Regions from separate parts of the Rhizobium leguminosarum genome, predicted to be linked through region 1. Evidence: predicted binding sites of a transcription regulator. Region 1 holds the regulator's gene; each other region holds the start of a gene.
What was found. Region 1 encodes LexA, which represses DNA repair genes until DNA is damaged. Its sites were predicted from a motif close to TGTTCNNNNTGTGTTCNG; they were not measured.
Positions count from the first base shown of each region.

Region 2: a site for LexA is predicted at 3,744-3,761, ahead of BA011_RS45150 (ImuA family protein). Genes of this name have one in related genera too.
Region 3: a site for LexA is predicted at 1,175-1,192, ahead of BA011_RS21455 (YifB family Mg chelatase-like AAA ATPase). Genes of this name have one in related genera too.
Region 4: a site for LexA is predicted at 2,184-2,201, ahead of dinB (DNA polymerase IV). Genes of this name have one in related genera too.

Region 1 is NZ_CP016286.1:1,245,666-1,250,684, forward strand. It holds gene BA011_RS06370 (ComEC/Rec2 family competence protein) at 1-1,194, shown strand, start outside; gene lexA (transcriptional repressor LexA) at 1,175-1,894, opposite strand; gene BA011_RS06380 (VOC family protein) at 2,090-2,986, shown strand; gene kdsA (3-deoxy-8-phosphooctulonate synthase) at 2,983-3,828, shown strand; gene eno (phosphopyruvate hydratase) at 3,966-5,019, shown strand, end outside.
Region 2 is NZ_CP016286.1:3,983,942-3,988,960, forward strand. It holds gene BA011_RS19445 (error-prone DNA polymerase) at 1-1,327, opposite strand, end outside; gene BA011_RS19450 (Y-family DNA polymerase) at 1,324-2,739, opposite strand; gene BA011_RS45150 (ImuA family protein) at 2,780-3,724, opposite strand; gene BA011_RS19460 (metallopeptidase family protein) at 3,886-4,323, shown strand; gene BA011_RS19465 (DUF1737 domain-containing protein) at 4,428-4,634, opposite strand; gene BA011_RS19470 (HpcH/HpaI aldolase/citrate lyase family protein) at 4,634-5,019, opposite strand, start outside.
Region 3 is NZ_CP016286.1:4,408,821-4,413,839, forward strand. It holds gene BA011_RS21445 (cupin domain-containing protein) at 1-73, shown strand, start outside; gene gshB (glutathione synthase) at 159-1,106, shown strand; gene BA011_RS21455 (YifB family Mg chelatase-like AAA ATPase) at 1,282-2,814, shown strand; gene BA011_RS21460 (DUF4037 domain-containing protein) at 2,995-4,062, opposite strand; gene cysK (cysteine synthase A) at 4,370-5,019, opposite strand, start outside.
Region 4 is NZ_CP016286.1:184,712-189,730, reverse strand. It holds gene BA011_RS00910 (sialidase family protein) at 1-536, opposite strand, end outside; gene BA011_RS00905 (hypothetical protein) at 553-1,008, opposite strand; gene dinB (DNA polymerase IV) at 1,049-2,137, opposite strand; gene BA011_RS00895 (hypothetical protein) at 2,316-2,624, shown strand; gene BA011_RS00890 (hypothetical protein) at 2,713-3,057, opposite strand; gene BA011_RS00885 (helix-turn-helix domain-containing protein) at 3,342-4,550, opposite strand; gene BA011_RS00880 (acyl-[ACP]--phospholipid O-acyltransferase) at 4,715-5,019, opposite strand, start outside.

The DNA of each region.
Region 1 (5,019 bases):
GCCATTTCGCCGTCCGAGGTCTTGGGACCGAGCTTCCAAATGTCCTTTGCCGCGACATTGGCGCTGGTCTCGGGCTATCAGCTGTGGAAGGACCGGCGCGTCCGCGAAAACGCCTTTCTGAAGCTGCCGATCATCCGGCCGGTCGTTACAGTTGCCGGTTTCTTCGGCGGCGTCTTCCTGACCTCGCTGATCGGCGGTTTTTCAACCGCGCTGTTTTCGATCGAGCATTTTCATCGCCTGACCGCCTACGGCCTGCCGGCAAACCTCGCGACGATGCCGATCATCTCCTTCATCATCATGCCGGCAGGTCTGCTGGCGATGCTGCTCATGCCTTTCGGTCTGGATGTTTGGGCCTGGAAGGTCGTCGGATTCGGCCTTGATTTGGTGATCGCGGTCGCAAAGACGGTGTCCGGCTGGGGTGGCAATATCGACGTCGGCCGCTTGCCCGCCTGGTATTTCGCCGTCGCCGTGGCAGGCTTTCTGCTGCTGACGCTGCTCCGCACCCGGTTGCGCCATGTCGGCACATCGATCATCGCGGTCGCAACACTCATCCTGCTGCTTCTGCCGGTTCCCCGGCCGCCGGATCTGGTGATTTCGGAGGATGGCAGTCTCGTCGCGGTCGTCGAGGCGGCGGCAATGGCGTCCAACCGTGAAAGACCGTCGGACTTCATCTTCGACCAGTGGCAGAGAGCGCTGGTCCTGCCGAGGCATGATCCGCCGAAGATGCTGGATGGTCCTGCTATCCCGCCTGAGGGAGAAGACCGCCGCGTCAGGCTTTCCCGCGATCAGCAGAACGAAGCAAGGACCGCGATGCGGACGGCCGCAGCGGGCGGTGACGCAAACCGCTTTTCCTGCGTCAAGAAGGCCTGGTGCATATCAAGGCTCGGCAATGGTCAGGTGGTAACCGTCATCGACAACGCTGCCTATCTCGGCCCGGCATGCGACGCTGCCGATATCGTCGTGACGTCGGTCCGCCTTCGCTTCAACAATTGCCGCTCAGGTGCGACGCTCTTCACCGGTGAGACGCTGCGCAGGACCGGTTCCATCGAGTTGCGCTTCACGGACACCGGCCTGGAGGTCGCAACCGCATTCGATGCATTGTCGCGGCCATGGATGCGCCATCGTGCCTATGACTGGCGCAGCAACAGTTTTACCGAATCCGGCCTGGCCAATGTCAGTGATAGCGGCGAATGAGACCGACGAGTTTACCCTGAACCTTGACACGGTCCGGCCCGAAAATCCGGGTCTCGTAAGCCGGGTTGGCCGCTTCCAGCGCGATCGAGGCGCCCTTGCGGCGGAAGCGCTTGAGTGTCGCTTCTTCGTCGTCGACGAGAGCAACGACGATGTCGCCCGGACTTGCGGTACTGCCGTTGCGGATGATCACGGTGTCGCCGTCGAAGATGCCGGCGTCGATCATCGAATCGCCCTTGACCTCGAGCGCATAATGTTCACCGGAGCCGAGCATGTCGGCCGGAACGACGATGTCGTGGGTATTGTTCTGGATCGCCGAGATCGGCACACCGGCAGCGATTCGGCCCATGACCGGCACGGAGACCGAGTTGCCGTTGTCGGCGACGGGTTTTGCGGGAGCAGGAGTGGCGACCGGCTGCGGCTTGCCGAGGCTGCCCTCGATGACGCTCGGCGAAAAGCCGCGCCGGGGCTGAATGCTCGGGCTGTAGGCCTCCGGAAGCTTGATGACCTCGAGCGCGCGGGCGCGATTCGGTAGGCGGCGAATGAAGCCTCGCTCCTCAAGCGCTGTAATCAAGCGATGAATCCCGGACTTGGAGGCGAGGTCCAGGGCATCCTTCATTTCGTCGAAAGATGGCGGAACGCCGGATTCCTTCATGCGCTCATGAATGAAAAGGAGAAGCTCCTGTTGTTTGCGCGTGAGCATCGACGTTGTGACCTCGTGATTGAAACAAATCCAGAACAGACACTATATGTTCCATATGTGTTCCGCAAGTAGCTAAATTTCCGTAAAACTTGGTGCCAACTCGTTGAGATTTTTATTTTCATTCGCCGGATTGGGACACAAGTCTTGTATTGAGGGTGGCGCTGCACATCTCTTGATCTTTCCAGGAGGGAGATCATGAACGCGCATTCCGCCAAACCGCACCCGCTGGATCATGTCGTGCTGCCGGTCGTCAACATCGATCTGGCGCGCGAGAGGCTCGGCAAGCTCGGCTTCACCGTTGCCGCCGATGCGCGCCATCCCTTCGGAACGGAGAATGCCTGCGTCTTTTTTGCCGACAAGACCTATCTGGAGCCGCTCGGGATTGCGAGCGTCAAGGAGAGCGAGGCGTCGGCGCGCCAAGGCAATGTCTTCACGGCCCGCAACCAGGCCTTCCGTTTCCGCTGCGGCGCGGAGGGGCTTTCGGGGCTGGCTTTCGGCAGCAAGGATGCCGGCATCGATCATCAGGATTTCGTCGGCAACGGATCGAGCGCCGGCGAGATGCTGCAGTTCACCCGGCCGATGACGATGCCGGACGGTTCTGAGACGATTGCCGGCTTCAAGCTGGCTTTTGCCGGCGACCTGCGCGCGCCTGATCTCCTGCTTTTCACCGTCGAGCGCGTCAATCCGCTGCCGGCCGACCGCGCCGCGCTGGAGGCGCATGTCAATGGCGTCACCGGCATAGTCGAGATCGCGCTTTGCACGCCGGAGCCGGCCGCCTTCGCTGCCTTCGTCAGCCTTGCGGTGGCGCAATCGGCAGTCGAGAAAACCGGTTTCGGCGTCGATATCGCGGCGTCGAATGCGAAAATCAGCCTGATGACGCCGGAAGGGCTGGAGGCCTATTTCGACATCGCCGGCTCATGCGCAGATCGCGGCCTGCGCGGCCGGGCAATCCTCTTTGCTGTCGCCGATCTTGCCGTGACAGAAGCGCATTTGGCTGCTAACGGGGTGACATACACGCGCAAGAACAATCGCATTCTGGTGAAGCCCGCGCCCGGGCAGGGCACGCTCTTCGCCTTCGAGGAAACACGATGAGCACTGATACGAATTCCGAAGTCAGGATCGGCGAAGGCCAAGGCCAGGTCACCTTTTCCAATACCGGCCGTCTGTCGCTGATTGCCGGTCCCTGCCAGATGGAGAGCCGCGGCCACGCCTTCATGGTGGCCGGGACGCTGAAGGAGCTTTGCGCAAAGCTCGGCATCGGCCTCGTCTACAAGAGCTCCTTCGACAAGGCGAACCGAACCTCGCTGTCGGCCGAACGCGGTATCGGGATCGAAAAGGGCATGGAGGTCTTTGCCGACCTCAAGAAGGAATTCGGCTTTCCCGTCCTGACCGACGTTCATACCGCCGAGCAATGCGCAGAGGTGGCAAAGATCGTCGACGTCCTGCAGATCCCGGCCTTCCTCTGCCGCCAGACCGACCTTCTCATCGCCGCCGCCAAGACCGGCCGCGTCGTCAATGTCAAGAAGGGCCAGTTCCTCGCTCCCTGGGATATGAAGAACGTTCTGAAGAAGCTCAACGCCAGCGGCAATCCGAACGTGCTGCTGTGCGAGCGCGGCGCCTCCTTTGGTTACAATACGCTGGTCTCCGACATGCGTTCGCTGCCGATCATGGCGGCGATGGGCGCGCCCGTTATCTTCGATGCCACCCATTCCGTGGCGCAGCCGGGCGGGCAGGGCGATTCCTCCGGCGGTCAGCGGGAATTCGTAGAAACGCTGGCGCGCGCAGCGGTGGCTACCGGTATTGCCGGCGTCTTCGTCGAAACTCATCAGGACCCCGACAATGCCCCTTCCGACGGCCCGAACATGGTCTATCTCAAGGACATGCCGCGGCTTCTCGAAAAGCTGCTTGCCTTCGATGCGGTCGCCAAGGCTTGACGTTCAACAGTCTGACATGATCGTGCTATAGGCCACATCGGAAGGCTGGTCCGAAGGCTATTGCAGCATTGTAATTTGCACGCCTTCGACTAAGACAGGTTTCGAATCATTTATCACCCACCGAGCAGGAAGAACCCATGACTGCAATCACCGATATCATCGCCCGCGAGATTCTCGATAGCCGTGGCAACCCCACCGTCGAAGTCGATGTCTATCTCGAAGATGGCAGCATGGGCCGCGCGGCCGTTCCCTCGGGCGCCTCGACGGGCGCGCATGAGGCGGTCGAACTGCGTGACGGCGGCAAGCGCTATCTGGGCAAGGGCGTCGAAAAGGCGGTCGAAGCCGCCAACACCGAGATCTTCGACGCGATCGGCGGCATCGACGCCGAAAACCAGATCCAGATCGACAACATCATGATCGAGCTGGACGGCACGCCGAACAAGTCTCGTCTCGGCGCCAATGCCATCCTCGGCGTGTCGCTCGCCGTCGCCAAGGCTGCTGCCCAGGCGTCCGGCTTGCCGCTCTACCGTTATGTCGGCGGCGCTTCCGCCAGCCTTCTGCCGGTGCCGATGATGAACATCATCAATGGTGGTGCCCATGCCGACAACCCGATCGATTTCCAGGAATTTATGATCCTGCCGGTCGGCGCCGATTCGATCGCCGAAGCCGTCCGCATGGGTTCGGAAGTCTTCCATACGCTGCGCAAGGAACTTGCTAGCCAGGGCCACAACACCAATGTCGGCGATGAAGGCGGTTTCGCACCGGGACTGAAGAGCGCGCCTGAGGCCCTCGACTTCATCATGAAGTCGATCGAGAAAGCCGGCTACAAGCCGGGCGACGACATGTGCCTCGGCCTCGACTGCGCCTCGACCGAATTCTTCAAGGACGGCAAATACGTTCTCGAAGGGGAAGGCCGCACGCTGGAATCGGGCGCCATGGCGGAGTATTTGGCCGAGCTCGCCGCCAACTATCCGATCATCTCGATCGAGGACGGCATGGCCGAAGACGACTGGGACGGCTGGAAGACGCTGACCGACCTGACCGGCAAGAAGACCCAGCTCGTCGGCGACGATCTCTTCGTCACCAACTCCGCCCGTCTTCGCGACGGTATCCGCATGGGTGTTGCCAACTCGATCCTCGTCAAGGTCAACCAGATCGGCACGCTGACGGAGACGCTCGATGCCGTCAACA
Region 2 (5,019 bases), 2.3 Mb from region 1:
CCCCTGCCGTCAGTCCCGCATGTTCTCTTTTGTAGTTTTTGTAAATAAACTGGATGACCTCTTCACGCCGGTCATGCTCGAAATCGACATCGATATCCGGCGGTTCGTCGCGATCCATCGAAATGAAGCGGTCGAAGAGCAGTGTGCTCTTTTCGGGATCGACTTCCGTTATCTCGAGACAATAGCAGATGACCGAATTTGCCGCCGATCCGCGCCCCTGGCACAAGACCTTGAGTTCATAGCGGGCGTGCTGGATGATCCTGTGCACCGTCAGGAAATAGGAGGCATATTTCTTATCCCCAATGAGTTTCAGTTCATAATCGATCTGTTGCGCCACCTTGGGCGGGATACCCTCGGGATAGCGTCTTACCGCTCCCGCTCTCGTCAGCCTTTCGAGAGTCTCCTGCGGCGTTTCGCCGGGATCGTTTTCTGGCGGATAATTGTGCTCCAGTTCCTTCAGCGAAAAGGTCAAGCTGTCGAAAAATACCTGCGTGTTCTCGACCGCACCGGGATAGTCCCGGAAGATCCGGGCCATTTCACGTGAATCCTTGAGGTAGCGTTCGGCATTCGGCGCCAGCAGGAAACCGGCTTGCGCTATCTGTACATGCTCCCGGATCGCGATCACGACATCCGAAAGCGGCCGGCGTTCGGGATGATGGTAAAGCGGTTGGTTGGTGGCAATCAGCGGCACACGGTTTCGGGCAGCAAGCATGGCAAGCACCGCAAAGACCTGCCTGTCGCGGCCGTCATAGGCTGGCGCCAGCGCCATAAAAAAAGCCTTGCGGAAGCGTCTGCGAAACCGTTCCAGGTAATCTTCCAGCGTCGACTGAGCCGCCTGATGATCGACAAGGGTGCGATCGGGAACGAGGGCAAGCATCATTTCGTCCCCCCATTCCATGAGTTCCGCTTCCGTCAGAATGCAGCTTCCCTTGACCGCTTCCTCCTTCAGATTGCCGGCGCTCAGAAGGCGGCAGAGGTTTGCCCAGCCTCGCCGGTTTTGCGGATAGGCAAGGATATCAGGCGTTCCGTCGGAAAAGACGAGACGGGCGCCTGGTTGAACCCGGATAGGATCGAGGATGACCTCCATTTTTCCTTCCTTCTTCGCTTCGGCCAGAATCTCATCCCTGTTCTTGTATCTCTCCTCAAGTTGCTCCGCCTGCGCATGCGCCCGCACCACGCCAGCAACCGAATTCCGGTCCGCTATGCCGAGGCCGCCAAGCTTCAGATAAGCGGCCTGTACGACCATCTCTTCCGGGCCAGAGGCGCCTTCAAGAAACGAGAAATTCGTCCTTGTGCCGATCTCAAAGAATGCGCGCGTGGTTGTCATGCGAACACGCCATGCATGAACCAGCGAGGGTCAAGCTCCTGACCATAAAAGCCCCGCCGATAGATCCAGAAGCGATGTCCGGTCTCATCCTCGATGCGGAAATAGTCACGCGCCTCGGCGTCATCCCCATCGATCCACCACTCCATGGCAATCCGTTCCGGCCCTTCGCTTCTTGCCACCTGATGCTGCATCCGCCGCCAGCGGAAGATCTGCGGCGGACCATCGGGCACTTCGGCAAGTATGGTCTCGACGGGCTCCGGCGTTGCAAAGAGCCGTAGCGGGCGCTCTTCGCGGAAAGGAAGCTGGATGTCCTGCGCTGCCTTCCGCCTGGGAAGGCTCTCCATCACAGGAACCGTGATGACGGCGCGTTCCGGCACATGGCTCTCGCGGAGCTGAAAGCTTTGCAGGCAATCCGCACCAAGCCGGGCCGAGACCCGGTCGACGAAGGCCGAAAGCGAGATCTCTCCCTGCCGGTCGCCCTCGAAATCACCCTGCGTCTCGTTGAAGGGATCGTGCCGCAACACATTCAACCGCAGGATCTCGAAGCCATAGCCGGCATCGAGATCGTCATAGACCGCCTGCAATCTCTCGGAAAAAAGCCCGGCGATGAACTTTGGTTCGCGAAGCGGCTGCGAAGCGCCGACGGAGATACGAAAGACCCTGCCATCGACGCGGAACAGGACCAGTTCGAACACCCGCCCGCCAGCCCCCCGCACCTCCAGCGACGGCTGCAGCGATAAGGCGACCTGCCTGGTGACGGCAAGGATCTGCTCTTCCGTCCCGATGGGCTCGATCAGCCGGCTTTCGGCCGAAAGGCTGGCAACAGGACGCCGGGGCGAGACCGGCTCCTCTTCACGTCCCAGCGCCTGGTCGAGACGCAGAAGCAGTTCCGGGCCGAACCGGCGGGTCAGCGGCGCTCGCGGTGCATCGATAACGTCGCCGACATATTTCAGACCGAGCTTCTTCAGGGCATCGACGGTTTGTCCTTCCAGCCGCAAGGCTGCGACCGGCAAGGACATCAGCACATGTTCCGTCTCTTCGTCCTCGATCACGCCGCCTTGCCCGAAGCGGGACGCGGCCCAGGAAAGGCCGGGCGACGATGAGACCGCGCCGCGGGCATCGAACCCCATATGGAAAAGCCGCGACAGCACATCCCTAAGAAGCGCCTTTTCACCGCCGAAGAGATGGGCGCAGCCGCTAATGTCGAGAAACAGCCCGTCCTTGCCGTCGAACGCCACCAGCGGCGTATAACGGTCGCACCAGTCGGCAATTGCCTCCAGCAACCGGCGGTCGGCTGCCGGATCCTCTTCCGCGACCTCGAGCAGCGGGTACATGGCGCGCGCTTCGGCAACGCCCAGCTCCTTCTTCAACCCCAGCCTCTCGGCCAACTCGTCCAGTGCCGTCAGCCGCATGGCATTGTTGAGCTTGCCGGAACAGACGATAGGCGGCGTCTCAGGACGCCCTTTCGAACGCCAGGAGAGCCCCCATCGCCTGCGGGCGATGCGGTCCGTTGGCAGATGCGGGAAGCTGAGCGCCAGAATGCGCTGACTGTTCGCCTGGAGGACGAACGAGGTTTGGTTCGGCGACAGGGAAAAATTCGCGTTCATGGGGATTCCACTCCAGAAGAAAGGACAGAGCGGCCGGATTGCGGCTCTTCTCCAGCGTCAGACGAAAAATCGGATTGCCGATGCTGCCGGAAAGTTTCGATCCATCCGGCAACGGCCGCAGAGCGGACGGGGCCGGTTCGACATGCAGACGCAAGGACGCACTGCTTGCCTCCTCCGCCCCGGCCTGACGGACAAGAAAGAGCGGACGGCGGGCAGCATGCGCCCTGAGACTAAGCCTGCGGCTTTCGGTCAGGCCGAAATGGGCGGGATTGCCCCGTACTTCGAAGATGACGGCCGAGAAGGCAGCGCTTTCCACCGCGGCCTCCGCCAGCCAGAGCGCCTCGTCCAGCTTGCGCGGCGCGGCATGGAGAAACCGCTCCGGGCTTAGGCCGAAATCCCGAAGCCCGGGGGCATAGGGACGACCGGCCTCCAGCGTGCCGACGGCATCGCCGATCCAGAGCAACGGCAGAAGGCGGCCGGCATCCGCTTCCTGTTTTTGCAGCCGCGCGGCAACAGCCATCGCCAGCCCGCTTGCAGCACCGGCATCGCGAGACAGAGCGGAACGGAATTCGGTGATCGCATCGAGCGGCAGGCCGCCTTCCAGCGCCCCGTCGAGAACCTCCACCCCAAACGGCAGGGGCGGCAGCGTGCGCTCCTGGCGGGCCTTATGTCCTTCCGCCAAGGCTTCCCGTTCCGCTGCGGCAAGCGCCGGCGCGGGCCTTCCCTCCAGCCTGGCGATGGTTTCGCGGAGCGCAAAAAGCCGCTCGCGCGCCAGGGCGTGCTGCGCCATGGCGTTCTCCAATCCGTCTTGTTCCTGTTATGTTCTTATAGATTCCAGAGAGCTAATGAAGAGTCAACGGCCATTTTCTATGAAAATATTCCTGCCTTTGATTCCGCACTCGAAAATCGGCGATAAAGGTTCTATATGGGCCCCCAAAGGAAGGAATATTCATGGCCCGCATAGACCAGAGCGATGATTGGCGGGACCGCCATGCGCCGACGATCAGCGCCTTCGAGTCGCTGGCCATGGAGGCCTACAGCCATCTGCCGGATGAATTCCGCCAGCTGACGACCAACCTCACGATCGAGATCGAGGATTTCCCCGATGACGACGTTTTCGAGGACATGGCGCTGGAAACCCCTTTCGATCTGCTCGGCCTTTTCGAGGGCAGGGGCATTTCCGAACGTTTCACGGTGGAAACCGGCGAGATGCCGAACCGCATCCGCCTCTACCGCCGTCCCATTCTCGACTACTGGGCTGAGAACGACGAGACGCTCGGCGATATCATCACCCACGTCCTGATCCACGAGATCGGCCACCATTTCGGGCTGAGCGACGATGACATGGAGCGGATCGAGGCAAGCGCCGAGGAAGCCGCCGAGCGATAGAGCGCCGCGCGTCCAAGGACGCGCTAAGGACGTTCTATCACTTTCAATCACGCATAATCCTTTCCGAAAATCGATTACGATTTTCGGGGTTATGCGCTGAAACCTCACTGCTCGGAGAGTTTCATCTCGGGATCGTAGTCCTTGCCTTCGACATGCTTGACGACGGCCTGGCCGCACTGCATCGCACCGGTTGCGGCATTGAAGGCATAGGTCGGCGAGCCCTCCAGCGACCAGCCCTTGTTGAGGGCGGCGGTGACCTTATGGCAGAAGGAAGCATCGTCGGGACCGGTCAGGAAGCGGTAGAGTTTCATCACATCGTCTTTCGTGCTGCAGCCTGGCGGGCTGCTATCAGGCGCGCTTTATGGACCAGACTTTCCGCCTGGACAAGATGCAGCCGCTCGACCATCCGCCCGCCTGCATTGATGACGTTCAGCCCATCGGAGGCGGGGTCGGCAAAGGCTGATATGATCGCCTCCGCTTCCGCAATCGCTGCCGGATCCGGGCCGAAATGCCGGTTGGCGGGCTCGATCTGCGCCGGATGGATCAGCATCTTGCCGGCAAAGCCCATGGCCCGGCCCTGCAGACATTCGACATCGAAACCCTGTTCGTCCCTGAAATCGTTGAAGACGCTGTCGATCGCATCGAGCCCATAGGCGCTGACCGCAAGGACGACCTGCATCAGCCACGGCACGAGAT
Region 3 (5,019 bases), 1.9 Mb from region 1:
GAAGCCCTTGGCGATCGCCTACCGCCTCCGCAACATGCTGCGCAACAACGGCAACCAGGGCATCGCTGCCTGAAAACTGCGACCGGAAGCCCTTGATTGCCCGTTGCGTTTGATATCTGGCCGACCTACATCTGTCCGGCATTCAGCGAGGGATGGAAATGGCCAAGATCACCAATGTAGCGGTCCAGATGGACCATGTCGCAGGCATCAATATCGCAGGTGATTCTACCTTCGCCATGAGCCTGGAAGCGCAGGCGCGCGGCTACAAGCTCTTCCATTATACCCCCGACCGCCTGAGCTTTCGTGACGGCAAGCTCTATGCCAGCGTCGAGCCGATGGTGCTGCGCGACGTCAAGGGCGATCACTTTGAGCTTGGCGCGCCCGAGCGCGTCGATCTCGCGACCATGGATGTCGTCCTGCTGCGCCAGGACCCGCCTTTCGACATGGCCTATATCACCTCGACGCATCTGCTCGAGCGCATCCACCCGAAGACGCTCGTCGTCAACGATCCGGCCTGGGTGCGCAACTCGCCGGAGAAGATCTTCGTCACCGAATTCTCCGACCTGATGCCGAAGACGCTGATCACCAAGGATGCCGCCGAGATCCGCCGCTTCCGCGACGAGATGGGCGATATCATCCTGAAGCCGCTCTACGGCAATGGCGGCGCCGGCGTCTTCCATTCGACCCGCGACGACCGCAACCTCTCATCGCTGCTGGAAATGTTCGGCCAGCTTTTCCGCGAGCCCTTCATCGCCCAGCAATATCTGCCCGACGTGCGCAAGGGCGACAAACGTATCATTCTCGTTGACGGCGAATTCGCCGGCGCCATCAACCGCGTGCCGGCCGAACACGACAGCCGCTCCAACATGCATGTCGGCGGCCGCGCCGAGGCGACCGAACTGACGCCGCGCGAACAGGAAATCTGCGCCCGCATCGGTCCCGCACTGAGGGAACGCGGCTTCCTGCTCGTCGGCATCGATGTGATCGGCGATTATATGACCGAGATCAACGTCACCTCGCCCACCGGCATCCGCGAGGTCAAAAAATTCGGCGGCGCCGATATCGCGAGCCTGCTTTGGGACGCGATCGAGCGCAAGCGCGGCTGAGCCTGCCACCCATGACCGTTTTGGTCCCGCGACCGAGCACAACCAAGGTCACAGCGGATGTCTGACTATGTTCTTTGATTGTTCTTGTTTTATTCGGGCTTCCATGCCAGATTGCAACCGCTGGCCCTGAACGGCCGGGGGCGGTATAAGAGTTTGCGGGACAAGGGATGGGCATATGGTCGCGCGTGTCAGTACGGTTGCATTTCAGGGCATCGAAGGTGTGCCGGTCGAGGTCCAGGTCATGGTCGCGCCCGGCAAGGTCGGCATGCAGATCGTCGGCCTGCCCGACAAGGCGGTGGCCGAAAGCCGCGAGCGCGTGCAGGCAGCCCTCCACGCCTCCGGCCTGGCGCTGCCGGCAAAGCGCGTGACGGTCAATCTGGCGCCTGCTGACCTGCCGAAAGAGGGCTCGCATTTCGATCTGCCGATCGCCCTTGCCCTGATGGCTGCCCTCGGCGCCATTCCCGCCGATGCGCTGTCGGACTTTGTCGTCGTTGGCGAGCTCAACCTCGACGGAACGATCGCCGCCATATCAGGCGCGCTGCCGGCTGCGATCGGCGCCAATGCGCTCGGCAAGGGGCTGATCTGCCCGGCCGAAAGCGGCGCCGAAGCCGCCTGGGCAGGCGCCGAGGTCGATATCCTCGCACCCCGCAGCCTGATTGCCCTTGCCAATCATTTCCGCGGCACGCAGGTCCTGTCCCGGCCGGAAGCGTCGATCCGCGCCAATGCCGCAAACCTGCCGGACCTTGCCGAGATCAAGGGCCAGGAAAGCGCCAAGCGCGCGCTCGAAGTGGCGGCCGCCGGCGGCCATAATCTGCTGATGGTCGGTCCTCCCGGCTCCGGCAAGTCGATGCTGGCGGCAAGGCTGCCGTCGATCCTGCCGCCGCTTTCGGCCGCCGAACTGCTGGAGGTGTCGATGGTTCATTCGATCGCCGGCCAGCTCTCCGGCGGCAAGCTTTCCGATCGCCGGCCCTTCCGCACCCCGCATCATTCCGCCACCATGGCAGCCCTCGTCGGCGGCGGCCTGCGCGCCCGTCCGGGCGAAGCCTCGCTTGCCCATCACGGCGTGCTCTTTCTCGACGAATTTCCCGAATTCACGCCGCAGGCGCTCGATGCGCTGCGCCAGCCGCTCGAAGGCGGCGAATGTGTCATCGCCCGCGCCAATCACCGCGTCTCCTATCCGGCCAAATTCCAGCTGATCGCGGCGATGAACCCTTGCCGCTGCGGCATGGCCGGCGAGCCGGGCCATACTTGCGCCCGCGGCCCGCGCTGCATGAGTGATTACCAGGCCCGCATCTCCGGCCCGCTGATGGATCGCATCGATATCCGCATCGACGTTCCGGCCGTCTCCGCCGCCGATCTCATCCGGCCGATGGCCGCTGAAACCAGCGCCGACGTCGCCCGCCGTGTCGCCCGCGCCCGCGAGATCCAGCAGGAGCGCTTCGAAAGCACAGGCGCAAAGGGCATCGGCACCAATGCCCGCTGCTCCACCGCGATGATCGAGAAACTGGCCGAGCCCGATGCCAGCGGCCTGCAGCTGCTGCGCGACGCCGCCGAAAAGATGAAATTCTCCGCCCGCGGTTACCACCGCGTACTGAAGGTCGCCCGCACGCTTGCCGATCTCGACGGCAAGCCCACGGTCGGCCGCATCCATCTCGCCGAAGCGATCTCCTATCGCATGGCTGGGGAGAGACTGACGGCCGCGGCGTGAGAGGCGCGAAGCGCTCGACAGTTTGTTGGCAAGCTCGTCCTTTACTCGGCATTGTGCCTGACATCTGCCGGATATCAATCGGTTGCAGATGCTCGGGACAAGCCCGAGCATGACGAAAGAGAAGTTGGCGCCAATGAGTTCAGCAGGACTGAATGACACGCTTTCCGAATGACGGAGAGGTCAGCTGTCCAACTGGCTCATCATCCTTTGAGAGAGCTTGGCGTCCTCAAGCAGGGGCGTGAGGTCGCTGATCTGATCCAAAGAGCCGACAATCGGCAGCTGTTTGATCCACGCATCGGCTATCGCTGAATGCGCGGCCTCTACCGCATCGTCAGCGTTGATGGTCGTAAATGGCCGGTCATGATATGGACCCACGATTGGCTCGAAAGAGGCGACGCCAATCGCATTTTGCCTGCGCGCGAGTTCCTGGTAAGCCGAAGCGAGCGCGTCCTCTCGTTCCGCCCATTCACTCGAATGTAAGGCCCGCTGCAGGTGAGGCGAGAGGGGCTCTGCGATGGGAAGCCTGGCAAAGCCACTGCCGAGCCATTTTGAATAGGGGGCGTAACGTCGCTCGAGCAGGAACCCCATTCTCATTACGTCCCGCGCCAGCCGCGCGGCGATGACCCGCGAACCCAGGTCGTCTCCAACTTGTCCTGCGCGACCGACAAATGCCTGCTCCTCAGCGATGCGCCGCCACTGACACGCAATCTTGTAGAGCCACACATCGCCTGGGAAATACCTCAGGCGATCACGGGTCTGGCTCAAGCGGCTATCGTCATCGTGAAAAACGGCGCCTGATGTGAAGGCGAGAAGCTTTTGCTCTGCAAAGCCCAGCCATTGAAGAGCGTTGAGGTTTTCGACCGACCGAACGGCGAAGTGACCTTCCAATAGCGCTTCGAGCGTATGAAACTCCAGTCCGTGTTCAGACGCTCCTGCCGCCTCGACGCCATTTGCCGGCGGATGTGGTCGGCTGCGCCAGCCAATAGGCTCCCCAAGATAGTCAGCCGGCGCAACTTTGGAAAATTCATCGACCAGTCGCCGTGCACAATTGCCGAAGTCGTCTCGGCCCAGGAAGATGTGGACGCGTGGCCCCCAGTTGTGGTCCTTGGAAACGTCATCGTCAAAACCGAGTAGCTCCGAGCCATAGCCGATCAGTGCTGCGGAATAGCGGAGCTCTGGCGCAACCTCATTCAGCCAGGGCCGAACGATATCGGTATAGAAACCTCGTGATAACTGGATCCCCTGCATAACGTCTCACCGTAGTCTTGATGCCATCACGATTGGAACACAGCCGCCGCCTCAGAGGGCCAACCGAAAATGGCCGTCGTCGAAGGCGCCTCGACAGTTTATCGGCAGCCACGTTCTCTACTCTTCGTCATCCTCGGCCTTGTGCCGAGGATCTGCTACATATCAACCGGCTGCAGATGCTCGGGACAAGCCCGAGCATGACGAAAGAGGAGCTGGGCCGACTCCATCAGCAGTTTGAGGTGGGCACCGAAGCGCCCCGATATTCTGCGAACATGAATGACTGGGGAAGCCCCGGCCAAAGCCAACCTTAGCTCCCCAGCCCCTCAAACAACGCCGTCGAAAGATAACGCTCGGCGAAGGAGGGAATGATGATGACGATGTTCTTGCCGGCGTTCTCGGGACGGATGCCAACCTTGATTGCGGCCGTCAGCGCAGCACCCGAGGAGATGCCGACCGGCACGCCTTCGAGCCGGGCGACCAGGCGCGCCTGTTCGAAGGCCTCGTCATTGGTCACGGTGACGACCTCGTCATAGATGCCGGTATCGAGGATCTTCGGCGCGAAGCCGGCGCCGATGCCCTGGATTTTGTGCGGGCCGGGATTGCCGCCGGAGAGGATCGGCGAATCGGCCGGCTCGACGGCGATGATCTTGATCTCGGGCTTGCGGCTTTTCAGCACCTGGCCGACGCCGGTGATCGTGCCGCCGGTGCCGATGCCGGAGACGACGATGTCGACCGTGCCGTCGGTATCGTTCCAGATTTCCTCGGCCGTCGTCTTGCGGTGGATCTCGGGATTATCAGGGTTTTCGAACTGCTGCGGAATGACGGCATCGGGAAGGGAGGACGCCAGTTCCTCGGCCTTGGCGATGGCGCCCTTCATGCCCTTGGGACCCTCGGTCAGCACCAGCTCGGCGCCGAGCAGCGCGAGCATCTTGCGGCGCTCGACCGACATCGTCTCCG
Region 4 (5,019 bases), 1.1 Mb from region 1:
ATGAAGAGCGCATCGTCCCTGCCGAGAGGAACGATATCGGTGCGCGCCGAGATCGGAAGATGCAAACCGGCGAAACGAAACGGACCCTGCCATGTCAGGCACCGGTCCCGGCTGACATAGAACCAGCTGACAGCATCGCCCTGCACATCGGTTCTGGCGCACATGACGATCGTCTCGAGATCGAGGAAGTCTATGGGATCGTCAATCGAGCAAAGGTCTTCGCGGACCGACAGACGGGGGCGGACCTTGAGGTCGGCGTTCAAATGCTCGTCGGCCGAAAGCGAGCGCCCGCCCGGCACGCGGCCGCAGAACGGCTCGCCCATCCATGTCAGCCCGCCGTCCAGGCTGCGTGCCTGCCAGGGTAGGAATGGGTAATCACGGTCCAATTCGTGCAACTCCCCTTTCGTTCCGAGTTTGCCGCGCGCGAAGACGACGGCCATTTCGTCACCCCACGACCAGAGACCATAATTTGCCGGCCAGCCCGCGAATTCGCCGCGTCTGCGGTAGATTTCAAGATTGCGGAACTGCGTGTCCATGGAGGCTTCCAGACGGTCAGAGCGTTTCGACAGGAAGTGCCCGCACAAGCAATTCTTCCTGCCCGAGCAGCTGTTCGAGTTTGCGCCGGTATTGGCGCCACCAGGCCCGATCGAGACTGTTCACCATCACTTCGATCACGATGACCGTATCTTCTTCAGTGCCCTCGCCACTCGACCAAAACCCCTTTGCCGGTGAATTGAGGTATGAAGTCGCCCCGCCATGGCGCTCCGTCATCTCGCGCTGAATCATCGCGATAATGTCTTCGATGTCGATCGCCGCTTGCGGCGCTGCCGGAATAAACAACTGTATCAAATGCATGTGGAATTCTCCTCGTCCCGAAAACTTCGGGGGGCCGACGAGGTTCCGGCCCAGCTCGAAATCGGTTGCGATGGGAACACTGGTCGCCGAAATCGCGGATATCCGGTTGGATGAAAACCAATGCGGCGACGGATGGTCGTCGCCGTCGTTCAAGGATGCGCACCGGGCCCCTGCGGCAGCCGATGCTGGCGGTCTAAAAAGCCAACCGCATCTGCGGTTCCGCGGCCGGTAGTCGCCCTTCCAGCGAAGAGAGGGCGACGCCGAGCAGCCGTATGCCCTTTCGCGGCGGAAAGATCGGCGCGAGCAGCAGGTTGACCAGATCCTCGAGGTCGGCGATTGCCGGCAGGGGTGCCAGAACCGTCTTGCTGCGCGTGATCTGGCTGAAGTCGGCATATTTCACCTTGAGCGTCACTGTCTTGGCGGCGATCCCGTTGGCCTCGCAGTAACCCCACACCTTTTCGATCAGCGGCTGGAGCCCTTCGCGAGCAGGTTCAAAGGCGTGGAGGTCCTGTGAGAAGGTATCTTCCGCACCGACGGATTTGCGCACCCGGTCGGGCTTGACCTGGCGCTCGTCGATGCCGCGGGCGATGCCGTAAAAATAGGGGGCCGACTTGCCGAAATGCTCGACGAGGAACTCGAGTGTCTTCTCCTTGAGATCGGCGCCGGTGTCGATCCCGAGTTGATGCATCTTCTCAGTGGTCGCCGGTCCGACACCATGGAATTTCCGGACTGGAAGCTGCTCGACGAAGGCCGGCCCGTTCTTCGGCGTGATGACAGCCTGGCCGTTCGGCTTGTTGAGGTCGCTCGCCATCTTGGCAAGGAACTTGTTGTAGGAAATCCCGGCCGACGCGTTGAGGCCGGTGACTTGCTTGATCTTGGCGCGGATCTCCAGAGCGACCTCGGTGGCGATCGTCATGCCTTTCAGATTTTGCGTCACATCGAGATAGGCCTCGTCGAGCGACAGCGGCTCGATCAGCGGAGTGTATTCGGCAAAGATCTCACGGATCTGCTGCGACACCGCCTTATAGACGGCGAAGCGCGGCGGCACGAAGATCAGGTCAGGACATTTGCGCTTGGCAGTTACCGACGGCATTGCCGAGTGAACACCGAATTTACGGGCCTCATAGCTCGCCGCCGCCACCACACCACGGGCGGCCGAGCCGCCGACGGCAATCGGTTTGCCGCGCAAATCCGAATTATCGCGCTGCTCGACCGACGCATAAAAAGCATCCATGTCGACATGGACGATCTTCCGGACGGGGGGTGAGCTTATCTCGTTCATGGCGGTTTCAGCGATCGCGATGGGATCGGCATCTGAAATTGCGCGCCGAAACAAAAACAGAACATAGCAGTCTTGGGACGCGATATCAACAATTCCAATGTGGGCCTGGACCTGCCGTCGAACTACCAGCCGCCCAAGGCGTTCTCATCCTGTGGACATCAATATCAGGAGGCAGCCAATGGCGGACGACAGCACGATCACCATCCGAGCCACGTTCGAAACACGCGAAGCCGCTGATCTCGCGGTCGAACATCTGGTTCAGCAGCATGGGGTTTCGAGGCCCGACATCTTTATCCAGTCGGCAAGCGACCGGAACAGTGCGGGTTCGGCGCCATCAGGCGGGGATGTCTCTCATGACGATGGCGCCCGTCGCGATGCGCCACTCGAAGGCGAGATCGAGGTCTCGGTGGATATCGCATCCAGCCAGGTCGCCGCCGTCCAGCGCAGTCTCCGAGCTGCCGGCGCAGTGCGTGTATCGAGCCGCTGAGCATGGCCTATAGCCTCTCGAAATCTGCGCCCAAGTGCAATTTCAAGAGGACCAGCGGACGGAGCAACTCGGAAGGAGTTAGGCCGTCCTACAGGCAGCTAACCTGACCGGCGGCCGCATAGGCTGAATAATTGCACACCAGCAATCCCGCCGTCAGGATCGTTCCATGGCAGGCTGCCCAGAAGCTCGCATGTCGACATATCGACGGACGAAAAATCGCCGCCAGCACCACGAGGAAGCTAGAGATCGCGATTGCCCAGAGCAGCATGTTCAGCGGCGGGAAATAGATTGGAATGATCTGCCAGCAGCTGGCAAACTTATAGGCGCCAGCCGTCCGGTAGGCCTGCAAAGCGAGTGCTGCCCATAGCAAGACGTGGAGCAAGATCAGCGCCCATCTCCAGTCCGCCTTCACCGCATCGCTACCAAACGTCATTGGAATCCCTCTGGATGTTTCGAAGCTCGACAACGCAGCAGGGCGAAGATCGGTCAACCTTGCTGAAGCATGGGCGGCATGGGTGTAGATTGCCGGAATAGCCACGGCGGTGCTTGGATACCCCCTCTGCCCTGCCGGGCATCTCCCCCACAAGGGGGAGATCAGCAGGAGGCGAACACCTCGTCCCTCTCTATCGGTATACTGATGCAAGGGGTCGTTGTTTGGGGAAGCCCTTGAGCCTGTCCAGCCGATAGATGGGTAACAGATTGAACCGGATAGATGGGTTACAGTTCTCCCCCTTGTAAACCAGTGTCCGCCCCTGCGCCGGCTGGTCGGGGTTGCAGGGCGCTGGGGCGGACAAGCCGCTTGGTCTTCCTGTCGATGATGCCGAGCGGATGGGCATGGAAGCGTAGCGTCCAGATGCCCGCTTCATTCTCCTCGATCGCCACGACCTCGCCGGCCAGCGCTGCTGCGACATAGACGAGGTCGCCGTTCCATTTGATCTCGCCATTGGAGCGCACCCGGCGCACCGCCGCCTCGGCCGGATAGTCCGGTTCAGGCAGGCGGTCGGGCAGGCGCCGCAGTGACGGTCGGTAATGATCAGCAGGCACGTCCATAGCGAGCGCCTCGTGTGGACGCTCGGCGTTGTAATTCTGGCGAAATGCGTCAAAGACCGCCTGCTGCGCGGCATGGTCGACCTCCGGCGCCATGGCCAGCGGCAGCATCGTCAGATGGAAGCGTTCGTGGCGGCCGTTCTGCTGCGGTTTGCCCGGCTGGATGCGCTCCAGGCCGATGCCGAGCTTGATGAACCGCACAGCAAGCGTCGTCAGCCCGGTGACGCCAATCGCCGCGAAGGGCGAACCGTTGTCGCTGCGAAAGCGCTCCGGCAGTCCGTGCTCGGCAAACAGCCGCTCGAACACCGGCCAGGCCTCTGCCTCGGCCGGCGTCGCGCAGGCTTGCAGCGCCAGCAGAAAGCGGCTCGCCGTATCCATCACCGTCAGTGGCTCGCAGCGCCGCCCATCGCGGGTCCGGAACCAGCCCTTGTAATCGGCGCTCCACACCGCATTGGGCCCGTTGGCCGGTGCGAACGGGCCGCAACCAGCCGCCCGCCAGCGATGCCGCCGGCGCCCGACCAGCCCGTGGCGCTTCAGGATCTCGCCTATCGTCGAGGCCGCCGGCCAGCAAAGCTGCGGCGCCGACCGCTTCAGCCGCGCCAGCACCTTCTTCGGCCCCCACTGCGGATTCGCCTCCTTCTCCGCCACGATCCGCGCCACCAGCTCCGCCGCCGTTGCCCGCCCGTGCTCAAGCGGCGCCCGCGGCAGGTCGATAAGCCCCGCAGGCCCGAGCGCCCGATACCGCTCCAACCATTTGTAGCCCGTCTTGCGCGATATCCCGTAGGCAGCACACAGCGCCGTCATCGTCTCCTCGCCCGCAAGACATTCCCCAACAAAGCGCAGCCGCTCGTCCATGATGCCAGTCTCTCTCCAAACCATCGCCGGGTCCTCCCGGCTGTCAGAGAACTGTCACCTATGTAAACGGTCCGTTCTGTTACCTATCTATCCGGGTCGGACAGCTTCTTGCCAATCTCCCCACCTGTGGGGGAGATGCCCGGCAGGGCAGGGGGTGCCACACGAGCCGCCCCAGCGCTACACCCGCTCTACGCCGCCTCCCCCGCCTGCACCGCACTCTCCGCCAGCTTCCGCGCCGCGACGAAATCCACCTTTCCCGAACCCAGCACCGGCACCTTGCTGGTGGTGACCTCGGCCGGCACCATCATGTCCATGGCGCCCCTGGATTTGGCGAAGGCGAGGAATTCGGCGCGGGTGGCGGTCGGCGCGTCGGTCAAGAGCACCAGCCGCTCGCCCTTCTTGGCGTCGGGCAGCGAGGAGACGACTGAGAGCGCGCCCGGCCAGAGTTCGGCAGCGAGCGTTTCGACGGCGGCGAGCGAGATCATTTCGCCGC